4 regions of the Brevibacillus sp. FSL K6-6036 genome follow, and region 4 is predicted to be linked to each of the others. Evidence: riboswitches for the same ligand, from Rfam matches in the RefSeq annotation. Region 4 holds a riboswitch; each other region holds the start of a gene.
What was found. A riboswitch is a leader RNA that binds a small molecule or an ion and turns the genes downstream of it on or off. The one in region 4 is predicted to bind S-adenosylmethionine.
Positions count from the first base shown of each region.

Region 1 (5,630 bases), 1.1 Mb from region 4:
ATCGTTTTGATCGCCGGATTTTCCTGACGGGCTAGCGAAGCCTCGGCACCGTAGACGATGCCGGCCGCCACCTCGCCGGATACGAGCAGCGTCTTCGGGCTGTCGCTGTCAAAAGCCTTTACGTTGGGCATCAATTGGCTGAGCAGCTCTTTCGATTTTTCCAGTACGGCGGGGTCCGTCTCATTCAGTGACTTGCCCTGCATTTGATTGGCGATGCCGATCATCGAGCGGGCGTCATCCAGTACGACCAGCGATCCCTTCAACTTTGGGTTAAGCAGATCCCGGTAACCGGAAATGGGGATGGAAACCTTGTCCGCATTGACCGCAATCACGACATTTCCCCACATGTACGGCACAGAAAAAGCCCCCTCGGGATCAGAGGAGCGTTTCAAAAACTCCGGACCGACGTTTTTGATGTTGCTGATGCTGGAGTAGTCCAACTTTTCCATCAATTGCTGTTTGCGCATCAAGTCTACCATGTAGTCGCTCGCGACGGCAAGATCATAGCCCGAAGAATTGACAGACAGTTTGGCGAACATTTCCTCGTTCGAGGAGTAGGTGCTGATATTCACCTTTACGCCGTACTCTTTTTCAAATGCCTCCAGAACACTTGGCGGGATGTACTCCGACCAGATAAAGAGGTTGAGCGATTTGGACAATCCTGCCTGGCTGTCTCCGCCCGCTTTGGCAGCTTCATTTCCCGACGAGGGAGCGCCATTCCCCTGGACCTGCTGACCCGGCTGGACAGAGCTGCTTCCGCAACCAGTCAATCCGGTCAACAGAACCAGAGCAGCGACTAAGATGAGCATGAACAGGCTTGTCCGCTTTTTCTCCATCATGAGAGGTTTCACCTTCGTTTCATGTAGGATTGATGAATCGGAAGAAACGTACCCGATCTGTATTTAACAAAGATCGGGACAGCGGCAACAGCTGCCAATCCCGATCTTTTTCTATATCTCAAGTTACGTACTACGATATTTGCCTGAGAGGGGCAGTCTTCTCAATCACATCCCAAGTCATGCCGCGAGCCTTTAACCGCTCTAAAAAGGGGAGCGGGTCGATCAGCTCCGGCGGAATGCAGCCGGTCGTGGTCAACAATCCTTCAGCGATCATGTCGACAGCGACGACCGGCGGGATGCCTGTCTGCCAGATCGTTGCTTGAAATTCCGTCTTGTAGTAAACCTCATCGTGATTGGCGATCGTGTAGACGTAAACTTCTTTTCGCTTGTTGTTCTTCTTGCCTTTGACGAGTGCGCCGACGGAGGAGTATCCGTGGATTTTTCCGGCGAGATCGGCCGGTTTCGGCATGGTCGTCACGACTACATCGCGCGGCGCTACCTTGACGCCTTTGACCTCGATCTCTTCGTCGCTGTCCAGTCCCAGATAGCTCAGCACCTTGAGGGTATTCACAAAGTCGGGATGGAGGGCGTACTTGAAGTCCACGTATTTGCACCCTTTTGCGCGGCCAATCGTCTCGCCAAGAGTGGTCGCTTCTTCGTGCTCCACGTTGTAGCAGTCCAGCCAGCCGATCGGCTCGGGGAATTCGAACTCCTCTTTGTTGGCAAAGGGAGTAGGCAAGTATTGTTCACCCTTGTCAGCCGTCCAGAAGTTCGGTTTGGCCAAACACTCCTGAATGGCTGTCTGCGGACTGAAGAAGGAGCAGAAGCCGTCGTAGTCGACGACGGAATTGTCGCCGTCGCGAATCAAAATCTCATCGACTTCGTCCAACTGATCCACAGCGTACCGCGCCGCGATGTTGGAGAAGCCGGGATCGCACCCAAGCCCCATGATTCCGAGAATGCCTGCCGCTTTGAATTTATCGGTCCAGGCTAGCTGCTTGCGGAGCCATTGCGGGCCGCTGGAAGCCGTGTCGATATAATGGGTTTTCGTGTTCAGGCACGCTTTCATCACTTCAAAGTTGTTTTCCGGCAAGCCGATATGCAGCAGTACGTCAATGTCAGTCAAAATAGATTGGACGCTCGATACATCGCGTGCGTCGACACGTTTTACCTGGATTTCCACATCCGTCTCCCGGCGCAGCTCGGCAGCCAGCTCTTCAGCCGGGCCGATCGATATATCTGCCAGCACCAGTTTTTGCAAATACTTCGATTTCACGATTTCACACGCGCTTACTTGTCCTACACCGCCAACTCCTAAAATAGCGACTCGCATAGAGTCCTCCTTCCATTTTTGGAAAACGTTCTATCTTCGCATTCGAAACAGCCATTTCTGCAAATGCAGATCGATCGTAGCAGGAAATACCGCGACTTGTGTCGCAACATCGATTGGTTCACGCGGACGAAGTCTCATCCAAACACCCTCCTTCTGCACACGGGCAGATCATAGTAGAAACCGAAGCTAAGTGGGACGATCGTGGATCAAAACAGGCAGCAGCCTACTCAAAAAAAGCACCTCCTTCCTGCTGAAAAAGTCAGAGTGGAGCGTCTTTTATTCATGTATATTCGACGCACCCGACGTCCCATGCGAATGGAAAAAGGGAATTATACTCTGACTTTTCTGAAAATATATGCAAGAATGATACCAAATGACCGGCTGCTTCCTGTGCAGTATGAAGGAGCATCGGCAGTACCATTATTCTCACTATTGAGAAAGCAAAAACCAAAACAAAGTGCTGGAAATGTCTGTTGGTGCGCCATCACCTGCATGAGAACACCTTATTAAAAATGAGAAACCTTTCTTTTCAAAAATGAAAGGAATCGTCCGAAGATGAAATGTCGGAAATATCTGGTTAACGGCTCAAACCGAATTCCTTACAATGTTGCCAACAGGAAAATACTGTTCTTATCCAGAGAGGCGGAGGGACTGGCCCGATGAAGCCCGGCAACCGTCACGCAGTTTGTGACAAGGTGCCAATTCCTGCAGGACTGATGACAGTCTTGACAGATAAGAAGCGGGAGTACGTCCATTCCGGATGCCAACCTTCTTCTTAACGGGAGAAGGTTTTTTATTTGTATGATCAAATGTTTTTGAGTTATCGCAACTTCATAACTTCTTTCTTATCCAGAGAGGTGGAGGGACTGGCCCGATGAAGCCCGGCAACCGTCACGCAGTTTGTGGCAAGGTGCCAATTCCTGCAAGACAGCAGCAGTATGTCTTGGCAGATGAGAAGGAGGCCCCCTGTAGCTCGCGAGCCTTCTTCTTAAACGGAAGAAGGCCTTTTTTATGTTTGAAATGAGAAAAAGAGGTGGAGTACATGAGTGCAAGTGTGGTAAAAGTAGGATTGCTTGGCGTAGGGACGGTGGGGGGCGGCGTCTTGAAAACGATCCGCTCTCAGCAGCAAAAGCTGTCGGACAGGTTGGGCAGACGTGTCGAGGTGGTCAAGGCGCTGGTCCGCAATGCGGAAAAGCAGCGGTCTGTACCGATTGAGAACAATCTGATCACGACCCGGTTTGAAGAAGTGCTGGCGTCGGACGTGGACATCGTCGTCGAGGTGATGGGCGGCGTCGAGCCGACATACGGCTATGTCCGTGCACTGATTGAAAAGGGCTGTCACATCGTCACCGCGAACAAGGAGCTGCTTGCCAAGCACGGAACGGAGCTGGTGCGGCTAGCCAATCGGCACGGCGTTCAGCTCGCGTACGAGGCCAGCGTAGCCGGAGGGATTCCGATTCTCGGCGTGCTGCGCCAGTTTCTCCGGACTAATGACATCGTATCGGTCAGCGGCATTTTAAACGGGACGACGAATTACATCCTGACGCGGATGGAACAGGAAAAGCTTCCCTACGCCGAAGTGCTGAAGCAGGCGCAGGAGCTGGGCTACGCCGAAGCGGACCCTGCCTCGGACGTAGAGGGCTGGGATGCCTTGTACAAAACGTACATCCTCGCCCAGCTCGTATTTGGTGAATCGCTGCCGCTGCATGCAGCCGAGAGGCAGGGGATTGAAAAGCTGCATCTCGGACAGATCGGCCTCGCCCGCGAATTGGGGTACCGGATCAAGCTGCTGGCCAAGGCTTCCAAGGCCGGGGGCGGTCTACAGCTTTCCGTCCGTCCAACGCTTCTGCCGCTGGATCACCCACTCGCGCAGGTGCAGGATGCCTACAACGCCGTGCAGGTGTCGGGCAATATCGTCGGCGACCTTTTGTTCATGGGCAAAGGGGCAGGCGAGCTTCCGACAGCAAGCGCTGTGGTGGAGGATCTGGCCTATTTGCTGACCCAGCGCTTCACTCCTCAGCCGGTCTGGCAGGAAAGCGAGCCGGCAGGCAATCGGGAAGCCGGGGAGAAGCGGTGCTTTTGCTATCTGGAAAGTAAAGCGTTGCGGGGAACGCCTGATCAAGTCACGCATTTTTTGGATCGGGCAGGAGTTCTCGTGGAAAAACAGCGAATACAATATGACTGGGCGAGCGTCTTGCGCATCGGCATGATTGCCAGCGGTTTTGCAGAGGAGCACAAGAAGGCGCTGCACCGCGATTTCGGCATCAGGGCGGAAGTGTTTCCCGTGTTGTGAGCGGAGACGGCCCAATGCTTCGGGATATAGACCGCATCCGGTTTCACCCCTAATAGAGGAGAAAAAGGGTGCCCATATCCCGCGGTAGAAGGAGGAAGCTCATGGATAAAAAGTATGTGCTCGCAATCGATCAGGGGACGACCAGTTCCCGGGCCATCTTGTTCGACAAGCAAGGAAGCATCGTCGGGATGGCCCAGAAAGAATTTCCCCAGCTCTTTCCCCAGCCAGGATGGGTAGAGCACAATGCCCTGGACATCTGGTCATCGGTCGTCGGCGTAATCGGCGAGGTTTTGGCCAGCCACAATGTTTCGGCGCAGGAAGTGGCAGCCATCGGGATCACCAATCAACGCGAGACGACCGTGGTGTGGAACAAGCATACCGGAGTGCCCATCTATCACGCAATTGTCTGGCAGTCGAGACAGACAGCGGGAATTTGCGAAGAGCTCAAAAGCAAGGGATACGACCCATTGTTTCGGGATACGACCGGTCTGCTGATCGATGCTTACTTTTCGGGCACAAAAGTAAAATGGATTCTCGACCATGTGGAAGGCGCCCGCGCTTTGGCGGAGCAGGGCGACCTCCTGTTCGGAACGATTGACACGTGGCTGATCTGGAAGCTGTCCGGCGGCCGGGCGCATGTGACCGACTATACCAACGCGTCGCGCACACTCATGTACAATATTTTTGATTTGAAGTGGGACGATGAGCTGCTGGCTCTGCTCGATGTCCCGCGTGCGATGCTGCCTGAGGTGAGAAGCAGCTCGGAGGTGTATGCGGTAACCGACAAGGATTTGTTCTTTGGCGTCGAGGTTCCGATCTCGGGGGCTGCAGGAGACCAGCAGGCCGCTTTGTTCGGGCAAGCCTGCTTCGAGCGGGGCATGGCCAAAAATACATACGGCACCGGCTGTTTTTTGCTGATGAACACCGGAGAACAAGCCGTTCGCTCCGAGCATGGCTTGCTGACGACGATCGCCTGGGGCCTTGGCGGAAAAGTGGAGTACGCGCTGGAAGGGAGCATTTTTGTCGCAGGCTCTGCAATCCAATGGCTGCGGGATGGCCTGCGCATGCTCAAAACCTCGGCAGACAGCGAACGCTACGCAACGGCCGTGTCATCCACCGAAGGCGTCTATGTCGTCCCGGCTTTTGTGGGCTTGGGCACTCCTTA
Region 1 covers NZ_CP150173.1:3,157,499-3,163,128, reverse strand. Annotated here, with positions in the region: gene NST37_RS15885 (spermidine/putrescine ABC transporter substrate-binding protein) at 1-839, opposite strand, end outside; gene NST37_RS15880 (saccharopine dehydrogenase C-terminal domain-containing protein) at 970-2,172, opposite strand; SAM riboswitch class I at 2,800-2,911, shown strand; SAM riboswitch class I at 3,015-3,129, shown strand; gene NST37_RS15875 (homoserine dehydrogenase) at 3,215-4,465, shown strand; gene glpK (glycerol kinase GlpK) at 4,567-5,630, shown strand, end outside.
Region 1: linked by a shared signal. The riboswitch ahead of NST37_RS15875 (homoserine dehydrogenase) and the one ahead of metH (methionine synthase) in region 4 are both predicted to bind S-adenosylmethionine.

Region 2 (5,630 bases), 2.6 Mb from region 4:
CTTGATGCAAACGGCGATGATATCGCCCGTGTCAGCTACACATTGGAAAACATGAAAGTAGAACCAAAGGATTACCGCGTTATCGCGTTTGAGATCCCTGCTTCTTCGATCAAGAAACAAGGATACACTTTGGACGAATGTACCGTCTTTATTCCGAAGGCGCATCAACAACAGAAGGAATCTAAGGTATTCGACGCAACCAAGTCGAAAGGATTCCTGCAGTAGGAAGCTCCCCCTTTTCGTGCCGCGAAAAGGGGGTTTTCTATCGTTTTTTTCAATCCCAGCAATTTCCTGAATAGGGTTGCGTTTCTCACTTTCGTTCCGCTATGCTAAATGAATAGAATAAGAGTGTAAGGGAGCGGGGCTTTTTCTTTTTTACAAGGACAAGCGTTGAACAACCTGCATTCCTTTTTTCGGTCGGAAAAAGGGAGGAAGGACTGTAGTTCATGAAGAGATTAATTATGGCGGCTCTCGCCGTCACAGTGGGAATATCGGCTGCGTTTGCAGGGGGTCAGACAGCAAAGGCGGCGCTTCCCTCTGACAGATATATCAATAACCAAAGCCACCTGAAGAAGATCAAGGCTGATTTGGCCTGGACAAAAGTCACCGGAAACGACAATATTACCATCGCCGTTCTCGATACCGGAGTGGATTATAGCCATCCCGATTTGAAAGGAAACGTCCTTCCAGGAGTCAATCTGGTGCAGCCCGGAAAGCCTGCCCAGGACGACAGCGCGAACGGACATGGCACAGCTGTTGCGGGGGTTTTGGCCGCCAGGGGAAACAATGGGATCGGAGTCTCCGGCGTGTTGTGGAATGCGCGGATTATGCCGATAAAAGTGTTGGACAAGTACGGGGAGACAGATGTGGAGCTGCTCGCAAAAGGGATCAATGCAGCGATTGACCGAGGAGCTAAAATCATCCTGATGTCAGTCAGCAGTCTGTCCTATTCGAAAACGTTGACAGCGGCCATCCAGCGGGCGGAAGCGAGCGGGGTAGTCGTCGTCGCCGCCAGCGGGAACGAAGCGAACCGCGTCGCCTATCCGGCAGCGTATCCGACGGTGATCGCTGTTGGAGCCGTCAAAGAAAACTTAAAGCCGCTCTACGATTCGAACTCGGGACCGGAATTGAATCTCGTCGCCCCAGGGTTCAATATCTACACAACCAAGCCAAAGGGGAAATACGGAATGTTTAGCGGCACCTCAGCAGCTGCGCCCCAGGTAGCGGGTGCTGCGGCATTGGTGCTTGCGCGCAATCCGAATATGACGCCCCTGGATGTGCGCCAATTGTTGTACCAGACGGCTGCAGACCTTGGAGAGCGCGGCTGGGACAGGCAAACGGGATACGGGCTGCTCGATGTCAATCGAGCCGTCAGTGAAAAGCTGTCGATGGATTTTCATGAACCAAACAATACGCGAAATCAGGCAAAGGCATTTCCGATTGAATCACAGCTGAGAGCGAAATTATCAGAGTCAGACAAAACCGACTGGTATTATATGGATATCCCTTACGACGGAAAAGTCACACTGGTCTCAACCGTCACTTCAACGAATACAACTGCGCTGGCTGCTACTTTCTTCCCTGAAAATCGCGAAGCTTCTACCTATTACATAGGGAACGGAGACACGCTGACTGTACCGGTGAAAGCTGGTAGAATGTACATCAGGATGGAGCGAAGCTTCGGTGTGAAGGGCTTTACCTATCTGTTGACCAGCCGGTTTACGATCAATCCGGACAAGTATGAGCGCAACAATACAATGGATACGGCCCGCCCGCTGGTAGGCAACCAAATTTCCGTAATCGGGAACTTCCATGAAGAGGGCGACGAGGACTGGTTTTCTTACTATGTCCGCGAATACGGCCGGTTAAACGTAACAGTCACTGCCGATACCAAGCGGATCGACCTGAACATGAAGATCGGCAAAGAGGGACAAGCCTTTGAAGAATTTGACAAAGGCGACCGGAATGACCCGACCGAGCGCGCCCAAAAGGAAGTATCACCGGGCAAATACTACATCAGGCTGACCGAGTACTGGCGAAATCAGGTGAACGGCGAGTACAAGCTGGACGTGTCCTATACGCCGATTCGGAAGGATACCAATGAGCCCAACGATACATATCGCCAGGCGTCACCTTTGGCCAACGGAACGCTGATGACAGGAACCTTGCCTACTCATACCGATCAGGACTGGTTCCAATTTACGGTCGATTCCGAATCCTACGTCAGCATACGCGCTCCGTTCGTTCCCGTATCGACAGGGATGCGGCTGGAGCTGTACGGTTCGGATACATTGAACTACTCGCTCTTTGCCACAAACGACGTAGCGCAGCTGTCCGATCTGGGCAAAGAGGTGCTTGGCATGAAGCTGAAGCCGGGCAAGTATTATATCCGTCTGACAACCACATTGCCGTTTAAATACGATTCGTACCGGTTGACTTTGACCAAGCAGCCTTTGATCGCGGGTTATCGTGATATTTCCACGCACTGGGCCCGCAACGAGATCGCCAGACTCAGCACGAAGGGAGTCGTCAAAGGCTTTGATGATTCGACCTTCAAGCCTGACCAGTCGGTGACTCGAGGCCAGTTTGCGACGATGCTGATCCAGTCCATGCGGGCCAAAGGGATGAATATCGTTACGTATACAGGCAGAAATCCGTTCAAGGATCTTTCTAAAAATCACTGGGCCTATGGCAATCTGCTGACTGCCCACCAGCTCGGCATCATCAGCGGCTATCCAAACAGCACCATGCTGCCGGATCAATCGATCACACGGGCAGAAATGGCACTGATGGTAGCCAGAGCAAATAATCTCGTGCTCTATAATCGCAGCAGGTCATCGTTTACCGACGTGCCGACAAGTCACTGGGCGTCTCCCGCCATTGAGGCGCTGACGGCGAAAAAGTGGATAAGCGGTTACGGACGGACGTTCAAGCCGCAGGGAAGAGCTACACGTGCAGAGGTGGTCGTCCTGCTGGCGAAGGCTTACAGTTTGTAACTCTATGGAAAAGGAGAGAACATAAATGAAAAAAGCAACCAAGGGAATCCTCGCCATAGCAATTGTCGGGATGGGGGTCTTTGCTTCGCAGGCGATGGCAGACGGTGTTTCCGGTGTCCCGGGCTCAGCGGATGATCCGGTCGTCACCAAAAGCTATGTGGATCAGCAAATTCAAAAAGCTCTTGGCGGAGGGGCAGGCACAGGCGGTGCATCCGTCTCGACGGGGTTGACAGTGGTTGAGCTGCACCCGGGGCAGACGCTGTACGGTTTTGAGGGTACGGAATTTATCGTCCGTACGGGAAAAGTACAAGCAGTAGCCGGCGATAAAGGCGATGGCTTGACAGATATTACCGAGGGCAAGGACCTGCGAGCGGGAGCCCAGGTGGCTGCCAATCATCTGCTCTTGATCGCCCGTTCGGACAATCGCGGATTGCGCTTGAATGCAAACTACAATGGTGTCGCGCACATTATGGTTCGCGGCAAATACGAATTGCGCTAAGCGCTTATTGACACCGGCTATAAAAACGATTATTCTATTATCCGTAATGGATACTCTTATCCAGAGCAGGCGGAGGGACTGGCCCCATGAAGCCCGGCAACCGACTCGAGCGGTGCTAACCAGCAGAACGGATACCTGTTCTGGCCGATAAGAGGGTAGGGAACGCAAACACCAAGCACCTTTTCCTCTAAAACAGGAAAAGGTTTTTTTTTGCTTGTGCCTTCGTCTAATAAGAACCTGTTTCGGCTACCACACTATTTGTATGAGGTCAAAGGAGGTAGTACACATGTCTTTGCAAAAAGGTCGTCGTCTGTTTACTTCTGAATCCGTCACCGAAGGTCATCCGGATAAGATTTGTGACCAAATTTCCGACTCTATCCTGGACGCCATTTTGTCCAAGGATCCAAATGCTCGCGTAGCATGCGAAACTTCCGTTACCACTGGTCTGGTACTCGTGGCAGGGGAAATCACCACGAACACGTACGTGGATATTCAAAAGCTCGTCCGTGACACCATCCGTGAAATCGGATACGATCGCGCTAAGTTTGGTTTCGATGCCGACACTTGCGGCGTTCTGACCGCTATCGGCGAGCAGTCTGCCGATATCGCCCTCGGTGTAGACCAGGCGCTGGAAGCCCGCGAAGGGAAAATGACTGATGCTGAGATTGAAGCGATTGGTGCCGGCGACCAAGGTCTGATGTTTGGTTTCGCCTGCAACGAGACTCCTGAACTGATGCCTTTGCCGATCAGCATGGCTCACCAGCTGGCTCGCCGTCTGACCGAAGTGCGTAAAAACGGCACTTTGAGCTACCTGCGCCCAGACGGTAAAACACAGGTGACTGTAGAATACGACGGCGATAAGCCGGTTCGTATTGATACGATTGTTATTTCTACCCAGCACGCTCCGGAAACCACTCTGGAACAAATCAAGAACGACCTGATGGAGCACGTGATCAAGCCTGTCGTGCCAACAGAGCTTCTGGATGCCGAGACCAAATACTTCATCAACCCGACTGGCCGTTTTGTTATTGGCGGACCACAAGGGGATGCCGGTTTGACAGGCCGCAAAATTATCGTCGACACCTATGGCGGATACGCTCGTCACGGCGGTGGTGCTTTCTCCGGAAAAGACCCGACAAAAGTGGACCGCTCCGGCGCATATGCAGCCCGCTATGTAGCGAAGAACATCGTCGCTGCCGGCTTGGCTGAAAAATGCGAAGTACAAGTGGCCTATGCAATTGGTGTCGCACAGCCAGTGTCCATCAGCGTAGATACATTTGGGACCGGCAAGATTGCCGAGGACCAATTGGTAACACTAATCCGCAAGCATTTTGATCTTCGTCCTGCAGGTATCATCAAGCAGCTTGACCTGCGTCGTCCTATCTACAAGCAGACAGCGGCATACGGCCATTTTGGCCGCAACGATCTGAATGTGCCGTGGGAGCGTACAGATAAGGCAGAAGCGCTCAAGCAAGATGCAGCAGGGCTGTCCAAGTAAAGACCAAGCGCGAGAGCCTAGTGATACACACTAGGCTCTTTTTCTGTCATTGAAAACGGATTTCCTCTATATTTTTAAGAAGACTAGGCCTTAAGACTTGCGGCAAACTGCTGGAATTCAGTTCATAAAGGAATCCGTTCGTATATGTCGAAATTCCTATATAGGCATAAAGGAGGGAGTTTTTTGTGCCGAAGAGGTGGCCCTTCTTTCTCGTATTTTTCATTGCGCTAGGGCTCGTTGTGACTGCCGGACTGCCCGATACTGCCTCTTTTTTTAAAGAGGAGGCTCCAAAAGTGCAACCTTTCCCCCATGTCACTACGTCTATAAGCACAAGCGAGGAGCAATCGGCTGCACCACAGACAGAAAAAAACCGGGAAGAAGCAGCGTCCTCCAAGCTCTGGTATAGAGATCGGGTAGTCGTATTGACGTACCATCATGTGACCGACGATTCTGACCAGCGCTATGTTATTGGGGCGGAGCAGTTTAGAGAGCATATGACGTTTTTATTCGAGAACAATTTTCATCCGATATCACTGGCGGAATTTGTGCGTTTTGTCGAGACAGGAGTTTTGCCCACTGAGAATGCAGTCTTGCTTACATTTGATGATGGGTATGAAAGTTATTACACACATGCTTT
Region 2 covers NZ_CP150173.1:4,637,445-4,643,074, reverse strand. Annotated here, with positions in the region: gene NST37_RS22820 (SLAP domain-containing protein) at 1-225, shown strand, start outside; gene NST37_RS22815 (S8 family serine peptidase) at 447-2,996, shown strand; gene NST37_RS22810 (hypothetical protein) at 3,022-3,495, shown strand; SAM riboswitch class I at 3,549-3,649, shown strand; gene metK (methionine adenosyltransferase) at 3,788-4,993, shown strand; gene NST37_RS22800 (polysaccharide deacetylase family protein) at 5,179-5,630, shown strand, end outside.
Region 2: linked by a shared signal. The riboswitch ahead of metK (methionine adenosyltransferase) and the one ahead of metH (methionine synthase) in region 4 are both predicted to bind S-adenosylmethionine.

Region 3 (5,630 bases), 1.6 Mb from region 4:
AGCCCAAAAAAGCAAAGCACGCCGACTCCTAGCATACAGCCGCAACCACAACCAGCAAAGCCCAGTCAGGTTGCGGCAAAGCCCGCCCAGCCAAAGCCGCAGCCAAAAGCCGCACCAGCCCCTGTGCTTGTGCCGGTCCAGCAGAACGGGAAATGGGGCTATGTCAAACAGATCAATCCGTTTGACAAGGAGCTGGCGATTGCGTATCAATTCGACCATGCGACAAGCTTTTCCGAAGGGCTCGCTGTCGTGAAAAAGGGCGGGAAGTTCGGGTACATCAACGCCGAGGGAAGCCTCGTCATCGATTGCCAGTACGAGTACGCCACGCCTTTTAAAAATGGCGTCGCCACAGTCAAACAGAACGGGAAGCTGATCCAGATCGATAAAACAGGAGCAGTCCACAAGTAAACGGAAATCCGATAATCGCATGGTATTCCCGTCCGTCAGCATCAGCACGATCACTTACCTAGGGAAAATGTTGCCCGAAGCATTATTTGGAAAGGAGTACTGAGAAATGTACAAACGTTATCTTGCCTGGATCGTTATGTTCGGTCTGTTCGTCCAAAGCTTTTTTGTCCCCGGCGCTTCTGCGGCTCCCGCATACTATGAGGATATTCAGGGGCATTGGGCCCAAAAGGAAATCGAGGAACTGAGCGCACTGAATGTTTACCGCCTCAAGTACGGGTATTTTCATCCGGACAATCCGGTTACCAGGGGCGAAGCGCTGGCTTTGCTGAACCGGGTGCTGGAAGGCATCTATGGTCCCTTGGAAACAGCCAAGCCAAATACGCATGTGGATCAACGGTTCTCTTATAAACAGGAAACGGAACAACTCCTTGCCAATATGCGCGCCATGCTAGACATACAAACCGGATTTGTCAATTCCTTCGATCCGGGAGAAAGCATGCTGTACTACCTGCACTTATCCGAACGTGGAGGTATGAAGCAGCCACAGAAGAACAACATCGACTGGTGGCTGTCCTCCGATTATTTGCAAAAGCCGTTGACCAGAGAAGAAGCGAGCATGATCCTGTTCCATGTCCTGGCTCCTTACAAAATGCGGGCGACAACCCTCAAGCTGGATGAAGTGAAGCCTTACTATACGGGCTACTATCTGTGGAAGCACGATCCCAAATACGAGGATACGGCATCGCCCTATGCGGCAGCGATTTCCGAATTCTATCTCTTTAACGCAGACAAAAATTTTGACCCGAAAAAACAAATGACACGAGCGCAGTTTGCCATCGTCCTGAAACGCTTGCATGATCTTTGGAAACGCGATACGCCTCAGCAGTTCAAGGAAACGCAGCTTCGCCAGAAAAACATCGTCAACCTCTTCCTCACCGCCGCCAATCAGGCGTATGTCCAGAAGGACCCGTCGCGGATCGGGCAGTTTTTCAGCAAGGACGCCCAAGAGTCACTGGAAGAGATCGCTCCGCTCCCTCTGCATGATTACAGCGGCAGCCTGGTGGTCAGGAAAGATGACAGCAATCCGAAGCGATTGTGGGTGACAGGAAGCTATCAGCATACGCTGACAGGAAATTATCAGGTGGAATACTCTTTGGAACAGGAAGAATCAAGCCCGTATGGCTGGAAGATCGTAAGAGTAAATTACCAGCAGAAGTAGTTGGGAATTTGTAGGGGGATTGGTCAGGCGCTGGCTTTAGCAGTTGCAGTCCAGGTGAAAAATGCAATGGCTGCACATCCAACTAAAGCGATAAACAGCGATTGACCCGTAAAGCGAGCAAAAGAAGCGGACGGCCCATTCGAGAGCTGTCCGCTTTTCATTTTTCATCTTCTGCGGGAAACCGGGATGATTTGATCACGGGGATAGCGAATATTCCGGAAAAGGCAAAGGAGAGGTGCAAATGACAGAATCAACGGAAAGGGACTGCTTTCAAAGATTGGTTCAAAGGCTTGAACCCCAAAGCAAGCTGGTTCGCTCCTGGGAGTTGAAAGGCGGTGTCTCAGCGCAGGTGACGGCGCTTGAAATCGAGCAGCTTGACGGCAAAAGGAAAAAAATGGTTGTGCGCCGGCACGGTGCGGCAGACATTTCACAGAATCCCCATGTGGCAGCAGATGAATTCAAGCTGATGGAACTCCTGAAGTCTGTGGGGGTGGCCGCGCCAGTGCCATTTTTCCTGGATCAATCAGGCGAGATTTTTTCCACGCCGTACGTCGTGATTGAATACATCGAGGGAAAGACTGAGTTCACTCCTGCCGATGTGACCGACCACGTTTTCCAGCTAGCTGCGCAGCTTTCCAGGATTCATAGTGTGGACGTCTCGAAGCTGGATTTGTCCTTTTTGCCCAAACTGGAGAAGGCATGTACCGAGAAAATCGAAAAACGGCCGGCAATCACAGATGAATCGCTGGGTGAGGGACGCATTCGGGATGTTCTGGAGGCAGTTTGGCCATTTCCTTCGCGGAATCCATGCGTACTGCTGCATGGAGATTTTTGGCCAGGAAATGTAATGTGGAGGGACGGACAGCTTGCTGCAGTGATCGACTGGGAGGACGCGCAGCTCGGAGATCCGCTCGCGGATGTTGCCAACGCCAGACTGGAGATTCTGTGGGCATTCGGCATCGAGGCGATGCTTCGTTTTACCGGTCGCTATCAATCCTTGACGAAGTTCGATTTTACAGACCTGTCTTACTGGGATCTGTTCGCAGCTTTGCGCCCGGCTTCCAAAATATCCGACTGGGGACTCGATGCGTCTACGGAACAAAAGATGCGGGAGGAGCACAGTTGGTTTGTCGCCCAGGCATTTGAAAAGATAGGGACAGGGAAGGGGAAAAAATCCTAGTTGACAGGTTTGAAAGCAGCCATTATATTCTGTATATACAAAAGGTTTTGATATGAGAATATGAACTCTTATCCAGAGAAGGCTGAGGGACTGGCCCAATGAAGCCCGGCAACCTAGCGCAAAGGAACACGTTTCTTTTGAGCCAAGGTGCTAACTCCTACAGGTAGCGATACCTGACAGATGAGAGGCGAAAATCCGCTGATTTAAGCCTCTTTCATCTGGAAAGAGGCTTTTTTGATGGAGCAAATGGATGTCGATTCCGGTTCAAAACCGCAGAACAGCGTACCGTGTTACTTTAAAAAGGGGGTTTTCCGATATGAAAAAGAAGTTTAGTTTGATTGGATCGCTTATCCTTTCTGTGTCTCTTTTGCTGACAGCTTGCGGCGGGGGCAACAGCGCGTCTTCCGGAAACGGCGGAGCGGGTGGCGGCTCCGGCGAGAAAGCAAAACGGATCGCGCTCGTGATGCGGCAAAACGTAGGCACATTCTCGGCTCAGTACATTGCCGGCGTCAAAGCCGAAGTAGAAAAGAACGGCGGAGAGCTGACTGTTTTCAACGCAGATACCGATCTGTCCAAAATGGCTTCCAACCTGGATGCGGCGGTCAACCAGCGTTTCGACGGCATTCTGATTGACCACGGCACTGCAGAAGCACTGCAGCAAGGAGCAGAAAAGGCTGTGAAGCAAAACATCCCGCTCGTGCTGTTTGATACAGACATCAAGCTTCCCGGGGTTCCTGTAGTAGAGCAGGATGACCAGAAGCTGGCTGAGCTTAGCCTGGAGAAGCTGGCTGAAGATACCGGCGGCAAAGGAAACATCGTGAAAATTTGGGTGGCTGGCTTTGCACCGATGGAAAAACGCCAGATCACGTACGAAGCCTTTTTGAAGAAATATCCGGATATCAAGGAGGTTGCCGCTTTCGGCAGCGCCACCAACAACACCGCGCTGGATACGCAATCGCAGATGGAAGCCATTCTGAAGAAGTATCCAAACAAAGGAGATATTACAGCGGTCTGGGCTTCCTGGGATGAGTTCGCCAAAGGAGCGACCCGCGCCATTCAGCAAGCCGGCCGTACCGAGATCAAAGTATACTCGATCGATTTGAGCGACGAAGACCTGCAGCTCATGCAGGATCCCTCTACCTCGTGGGTAGCGACTGCAGCGGTAGACCCGGGCAACATCGGACGGATTCAAGCCCAAACCGTCTTCAAAAAAATCAACGGCGAGCAGGTGCCGGACAGCGTCAAACTGAATCCTGTGCTGGTCAAGCGAGACGATTTGCCGACGGACAAGAAAATCACGATGGGAGATCTCTCCCAGTACGTGAAAGAATGGGGCAAGTAATCCTGCATAGATGGTGTAGCGTAATCCCGTTGATCATCCATCAACGGGATTCTTCCTTAATAAGGGGGGACAGAAAATGACGACTTTGCAGATGAACGGCATCATGAAGCAGTTCTCTGGCGTACCCGCGCTCCGTTCCGTCGATTTCGAAGTGAAAGCGGGAGAAGTTCACGCTCTGCTCGGAGCCAACGGAGCGGGGAAGAGCACGCTGATGAAGATTTTGACGGGAGCCTATGTGGCGGACGGAGGCTCCATTGTGATTGATGGCAGGGAGGCCGCGATCCAGTCGCCGCAGGATGCCAAAGCGCTCGGGATTCAATGCGTCTATCAGGAAGTGGATACGGCGCTGATCCCGTACCTCAGTGTAGCGGAAAACATATTGCTCGATCGCCAAATCCAAGCAAAGGGCTTGATCAGCTGGCGCCGCTTGTATGAAGAGGCGGAAGCGATTCTCGCAAGGTTTGGCTTTTCCATTCCTGTGAAAAAGCAGGTGGAAGCCTGTACGCTGTCCGAAAAGCAGCTGATCCTGATCGCCCGGGCGACGGTACAGCAGGCCCGATTCATTATTTTTGACGAACCGACAGCTCCGCTCAGCAACACGGAAACAGAGCGGCTGTTTCAGATCATCGAGCAGTGCAAGCAAGCGGGGTTGGGCATTATCTACATCTCCCACCGGCTGCCGGAAATTTTTCAAATCTGCGACCGGATCACCGTCATGCGCGATGGACAACGGATCTCTACCAAAGAGACGGCGGACACAACGATGGACGAGGTCATCGCCGCGATGCTGGGCAAGACATTCTCCGAGGAGTTCCCGAAGACCCAGGTGCCGATCGGCGAGACCATCCTGGAAGTGAAAAACGCCAGAGGAGGCAAGGTTCGCCGAGCGGACCTGCATGTGCGCGAGGGAGAAATCGTCGGTGTCGTCGGCCTGGTTGGAGCAGGGAAGACGGAGCTGGCACGTCTGCTGTTCGGCGCGGATGAGTGGGAGGATGGCAAGCTGATTGTAAACGGCAGGGCTTTGCGGCTTCGCACGCCGAAAGAGGCAGTCCAGGCGGGGATCGTCCTCGTGCCGGAGGAGCGCCGCAAGGAAGGGATATTCGTAGAGGAGTCGGTCGCCCGCAATCTGTCGGTGGCTACCCTGGCCAAATGGTCGCCAAGGGGCTTTGTGAAGCAAAGACTGGAGTCGGAGCAAGCCGAGAAGATCGTCCGAAAACTGGGGGTAAAGACAGCGGGCATTCGTCAGCCTGTCGGCCACTTGAGCGGGGGAAACCAGCAGAAGGTCGCTATCGGAAAATGGCTGGATACGGATGCGCGCATCTTTATGTTCGACGAGCCGACGAAGGGTGTGGACATCGGGGCGAAAAGCGACATTTACCGCCTGATCGGCTCGCTCGCCGCGGAGAAAAAAGGCATCCTGTATTTTTCCTGCGAGTTTCCCGAGGTGCTGGGGATTGCGGACCGGATCCTCGTCATGTTCG
Region 3 covers NZ_CP150173.1:396,644-402,273, forward strand. Annotated here, with positions in the region: gene NST37_RS02250 (WG repeat-containing protein) at 1-408, shown strand, start outside; gene NST37_RS02255 (S-layer homology domain-containing protein) at 515-1,627, shown strand; gene NST37_RS02260 (phosphotransferase family protein) at 1,869-2,807, shown strand; SAM riboswitch class I at 2,873-2,994, shown strand; gene NST37_RS02265 (sugar ABC transporter substrate-binding protein) at 3,124-4,149, shown strand; gene NST37_RS02270 (sugar ABC transporter ATP-binding protein) at 4,226-5,630, shown strand, end outside.
Region 3: linked by a shared signal. The riboswitch ahead of NST37_RS02265 (sugar ABC transporter substrate-binding protein) and the one ahead of metH (methionine synthase) in region 4 are both predicted to bind S-adenosylmethionine.

Region 4 (5,630 bases):
CAGATCAGCGGCCGATCTGTCAGCGGACGGATGACGTCGATTGCCAGCAGCAGCTCCTCGACATCGAGGAACGTCTCCAGAATCAGACCGTCGACACCTGCATGGATCAGGGCAATTGCTTGCTCTTCGAACTGGTCGCGAAACTCATCCATCGCCTTCTGTCGGACCCGCCCCGCCAGAATCGAGCCAATGCTGCCGACCACAAAGGCATCTGCCTTCGCTGCTTCGCGGGCAATCGCCACAGCAGCCCGGTTGATCCGCGTCACTTTATGCTCCAGGCCATAACGGGACAACGCATCCCGATTGGCACCGAATGTGTTTGTTTCCAAAAGCCGCGCACCGGCGTCGTAATACGCCTTGTGCACATCATGCACGAGCTGGGGGTTGGAGAGGCACAGCTCTTCGAAGCTGACGCCGACCGGCACACCTGTCCGGTACAGCTGCGTCGCCATCGCCCCATCCCCGATCAGCAGATTGTCTTGCAAATATACGCGCAAATCTTTTTTATTCGCTGACAAAATCCATCCCTTCTCTCCATAACATCTCGACCTTACAATTCAAAAACGGATGGGCCCGCATTGAAATACCGCGCCTCCGGATGAGAAAACACCATCGCTGTTACAGAGGCCTCTGGTTCCATCATGAAGCCTTCCGTCAACTGAATGCCGATGTCCTCCGGCCGCAGCAGGCGGAATAACTGGGCCTGATCTTCGAGGTTGGGGCATGCCGGGTATCCGAAAGAAACGCGGATGCCCTGATAACGCGCGCCGAATCTCTCCAGCATCGTCATTTCCGCAGGGTCCGGGAAGCCCCAGCTATCCCGCATCACGTGATGAACCCGCTCGGCAAATGCCTCGGCCAGCTCCAGCGCCAGCGCCTGCAAGACGTGGGATCGGAGATAGTCGCCCTTTTGTTTCAAACGTTCCGATTGTTCTCGAATGCCGCTGCCCGCCGTGACCGCCAGGAATCCGACATAGTCCATTTCGCCGCTTTCCACGGGCCGCAGGAAGTCCGACAGACAAAGGTACGGCTCCTCTGGCTGGCGCGGGAACCGGAAGCGTTCCAAGACCCGCGAATGATCCTTGGCGTCGTAGATCAAGATCTCGTCTCCATTCGCCTGTGCGGGGAAGAACTGATAGATCCCGTTTGCTGTTATCGAGCCTGCCTGTACTGCTTCCGCAAGCAGCTCCTGCACCAGATCGTGAAGCTCCGTCACCTTCTCGTCTCCGCTCTCCAGCAATTTGTCTACATTTCCGCGAACGCCGAGATGCTTTCCGAGCAGCATCCGCAAATTGAGATACGGCCGGAGATGGCTCAGCGGATAGTTGCGGAGCACGTGCCGTTCACAATCGGGCGGGAGGTAGATCGGCTGTGTGCGGCTGACGGCGGAACGCTTCGGTTTGGACGGTTTTTCAACTTCGGGCGGGGCCTGGGCAGAAGCCGCAGCCTCGATTGCCTCCTGCTGCTCGGCCCGGAGCTTTTCTCTTGCTTCCGGGTCCTGCAGTCGATTAAACAGCTCCAGCCCGTCCATTGCATCCTTGGCGTACAGAACGATTCCTTTGTATTCGGGTGCAATCCGGTTGGACGTAAATTTACGTGTCAGTGCCGCTCCGCCTACCATCAGCGGCACGTCGATGCCAGCCTCGCGCAAATCCTGCGCGGTAATGACCATTTGCTGGGCCGATTTGACCAACAGACCGGACAGACCGATCGCATCCGGCTTCTCTTCGCGGCAAGCGGCGATCAGCTGCTCCGGCGGAACCTTGATCCCCAGATTGACGACTTCATAGCCGTTGTTGGAAAGGATGATCTCTACCAGGTTTTTTCCGATATCGTGGACGTCGCCTTTTACGGTGGCCAGCAAAATCTTCCCTTTTGCCGCCGACTCCGTTTTTTCCATAAACGGCTCCAGGAATGAAACGGATGCTTTCATTACTTCGGCGCTCTGTAGTACTTCGGCCACGATCAGTTGATTGCTGTTGAACAGGCGGCCCACTTCTTCCATCCCGGTCATCAGCGGCCCGTTGATAATTTCCAGCGGCACGTATTTTTCCAAAGCAAGCTTCAAATCTTCTACCAGTCCGTCTTTGGAGCCTTCGACGACATACCGCGCGAGTCTCTCTTCCAGTGGAAGCGAGGACACCTCGACTTTGGCTTCCTTTTTCTTTTGCCGGTAAAAATCGGTAAAGGAGGCAAGCGTTTCGTCCTTTGTCTCGAACAAAAGAGCTTCAGCCAGCTTTCTCTCTTCTTCAGGGATGGAAGCATAGCGCTCCAGCTTCTCCGTATTGACGATGGCATAATCGAGACCAGCGACTGTCGTATGGTAGAGGAAAACGGCATTCAGCACTTCCCGACCTGCGGCCGGAAGACCAAACGACACGTTGCTGACGCCGAGAATGGTCTTGCACTCGGGCATCGCTTCTTTGATCAGGCGAATGCCTTCTACTGTCGCCTTGGCAGAGCCGATGTACTGTTCGTCTCCTGTACCGACAGGAAACACGAGCGGGTCGAAGATGATGTCCCGCGGATTGACGCCAAACCGGTTTACCAAAAGGTCATAGGAGCGTTTTGCCACTTCCAGCTTTCGCTCGGCGGTGACAGCCATGCCGGTCTCGTCGATAGTTCCGACGACAACTGCGGCCCCGTATCTGTGGATCAAGGGCACGACTTGCTCGAACCGTTCGAGCCCGTCTTCGAGGTTGATCGAGTTGAGAATCGCTTTCCCTTGGGAATATTTCAACCCCAGCTCCATGACGCGCGCATCCGTGGAATCGATCATGAGAGGCGCCTTTACTTTTTTCACAATATATTGAAGGAATTTTTCCATATCGCCGTACTCGTCGCGGTCCGGGTCGGCCAGACAAATATCGATGACATGAGCCCCCCGCTTCACCTGTGCCCTTGCGATATCGGAAGCCTCCTCGTATTGTCCGGCTGCGATCAGATCGCGAAATTTCTTGGACCCGATGACGTTCGTGCGCTCCCCGACCAGCAGCGGGCGGTTGTCCTGTTCCACGTAGACGACATCGATCCCGGACACGGCGCTGACTGCATGCTCTTGCCGGGCACGCGGCTTGCAGTCTTTCAAGGCTTCGGCCATCGCCCGGATGTGGTCGGGCGTGGTTCCGCAGCATCCGCCCGCCACATTGAGCCATCCTTGCTCGGCAAATGCCTTGACTTTTGCCGCCAGCCCTTGCGGAGTTTCGTGATAGTGGCCGTTCTCGTCCGGGAGACCGGCATTGGGATAACAGCTCACGGCACAGTCTGCAAGACCGGATAGCGTGCGGATATGGTCGCGCATGAACTCGGGACCGGTCGCACAGTTCAGCCCGATGCTGACAGGCTTGAGGTGCTCAAGCGAGACGTAGAACGCTTCGATGTTTTGTCCCGCCAGCGTCGTGCCCATCGGCTCAATCGTCCCCGAAAGCATGACCGGCACTTCCGTCCCCAGCTCATCAAAAGCCTTGCGTATGCCGATGCCGCCCGCTTTTACGTTCAGCGTATCCTGCGAGGTTTCCAGAAGCAGCACATCCGCTCCCCCGATCAAAAGCCCTTTTGCCTGGCGGTAATACGACTCGACCAGCTCGTCAAAGGTGACCCCGCCCGTCAAAGAAAGCGTCTTGGTCGTCGGGCCCATCGCCCCTGCCACAAAGCGAGGCCACTCAGGCGTGGAATAGGCATCTGCGGCCTCGCGAGCGATTTTGGCAGCGGCGATGTTGATCTCCAGGTCCTTTTCCGCCACGTCATACTCGGCCAGGACGATGGACGTAGCGCCAAATGTATTCGTCTCGATAATATCGGCACCCGCCTCCAGGTACTTTTCATGGATCGAGCGGATGACGTCCGGCCGGGTCAGGTTCAACAGCTCGTTACAGCCGTCGTATTCCTCTCCGCCGAAGTCCTCGGCAGTCAGGTTGGCTTGCTGCAGCATTGTTCCCATCGCGCCGTCCAGTATCAGAATTTTTCGGTAAAGCTGTTCGCGAAAATTCGGTTTCATGGCAGACTCCTTTTCTCAAAGCAGATCATCTCAGATAAACAAAAAACCTCTTCTGTGTGCAGAAGAGGATTTGTCCGCGAATACGATACGCCTGACGCATCCTCTCATCTTTCAAAGCACACGGCTTTGCTGGAATTGGCACCTGAAAATTCCGGTTGCCGAGGCTTCATCGGGCCAGTCCCTCTGCCTCTCTGGATAAGAGATGTCGCTTTTTTATTCGATTCGTTCCAGTAATTGCAAGGTTTGAAAGTATCTTAACACCCCCCCTCCCCCGCGTCAATGAAGAAATTGTCCGTATCCACGCAAGTCCGGCGCCCATATTTGCCCCATATAGTCAATCGCCCACACTCTTCATGACTCCCGTGTATAGACTAAAGCATATCGGAAAGGAGGAAAACGACATGAGTACATCCTACTGCGGAAACAATATCTTCGGTGACAGCTTCGCCCTAGTGCTCGTTCTGTTTATCCTGCTGGTCATCGTAGGGTGCAATAACGACTGCTAAGCAGCTGCTTGAAAAAGGGGCCTGGAATCCAGGCTTCTTTTTTCTTGTCCAACAGGTGCACTTTGAAGAAATCAAGCAATCACTTGCCAAATCGGCACAGATTATCAAAAAACATCGTCTTCCCGGCTGTACAATAGGAGTAGCACATCTGGGAAATGGAGGCAGGTATGGATCACTACGAGCGGATTCAATGCGCAATCGAATTTATCGAAAAGCATCTTCAAGAGGAGGTGAATATCGCGGATATTGCCGCGGAAGCCTGTTTTTCCGCCTTTCATTTTCAACGGCTGTTTCAAGCGATCTCCGGTTTTTCGGTTCACGAGTACATACGAAAAAGAAGGCTGAGCGAGGCCGCCGTTTTGTTGAAACAGACGCAAACAAGCATCCTTGATCTGGCTATCGCCTGCCAGTACGGCTCCCAGGAGGCGTTTACCCGTGCTTTTGAAGCTACTTTCGGCATCACCCCGGCCAAGTTCCGAAAGGCGAACATACCTATTTTCCTGCAAAAGAAGCTGGATTTTTTGGATGATCAAAAACGAGCAAAGGGAGAAATAAGCATGAACAAACCAAACATTGTGCAATTAAACAGCATTGCCATCGTCGGGTACGCCTACAAGACAAATCTGAACAACAAACGCTACTTTGAGGACATTCCCCGCTTCTATGCCGATTTCGGAAGGAATGGACACTATATGCGGATTCCCAACAAAGCCGCCCCTGACATGGCATACGGCATTTCGTGCGATTTCCAGGATAACGGCGACTTTACGTTCATCGTCGGCGAAGAGGTAAAAAACTTGGATGGCGAGCTGGAGGATGGCTTTGTCCACTGTCTGCTTCCGGCAGGGAAATACGCCGAATTCAGGGTGATCGGCTCTGTCCAAAATACAAGAACCTATATTTACGGCACCTGGCTTCCGAATTCCAACTACGAGCGAAGAGAAGGACCTGATTTTGAAATAACCGATGTCCGCCAGTCCGTGTACCCGGATCAAATGAAAATAAAAATTTACATACCGATCGACTAGTGTTCCAGCTCCAGTCCGCCCGCTGTCCCCGCTCATTGTCAATCCATGCCCCTTTTGCTATGATGAGGTCGAAGCCAAGCAAAGGAGCGAAACGCTTTG
Region 4 covers NZ_CP150173.1:2,041,366-2,046,995, reverse strand. Annotated here, with positions in the region: gene NST37_RS10180 (bifunctional homocysteine S-methyltransferase/methylenetetrahydrofolate reductase) at 1-518, opposite strand, end outside; gene metH (methionine synthase) at 551-3,997, opposite strand; SAM riboswitch class I at 4,099-4,199, opposite strand; gene NST37_RS10170 (YjcZ family sporulation protein) at 4,399-4,503, shown strand; gene NST37_RS10165 (AraC family transcriptional regulator) at 4,671-5,531, shown strand; gene NST37_RS10160 (hypothetical protein) at 5,628-5,630, shown strand, end outside.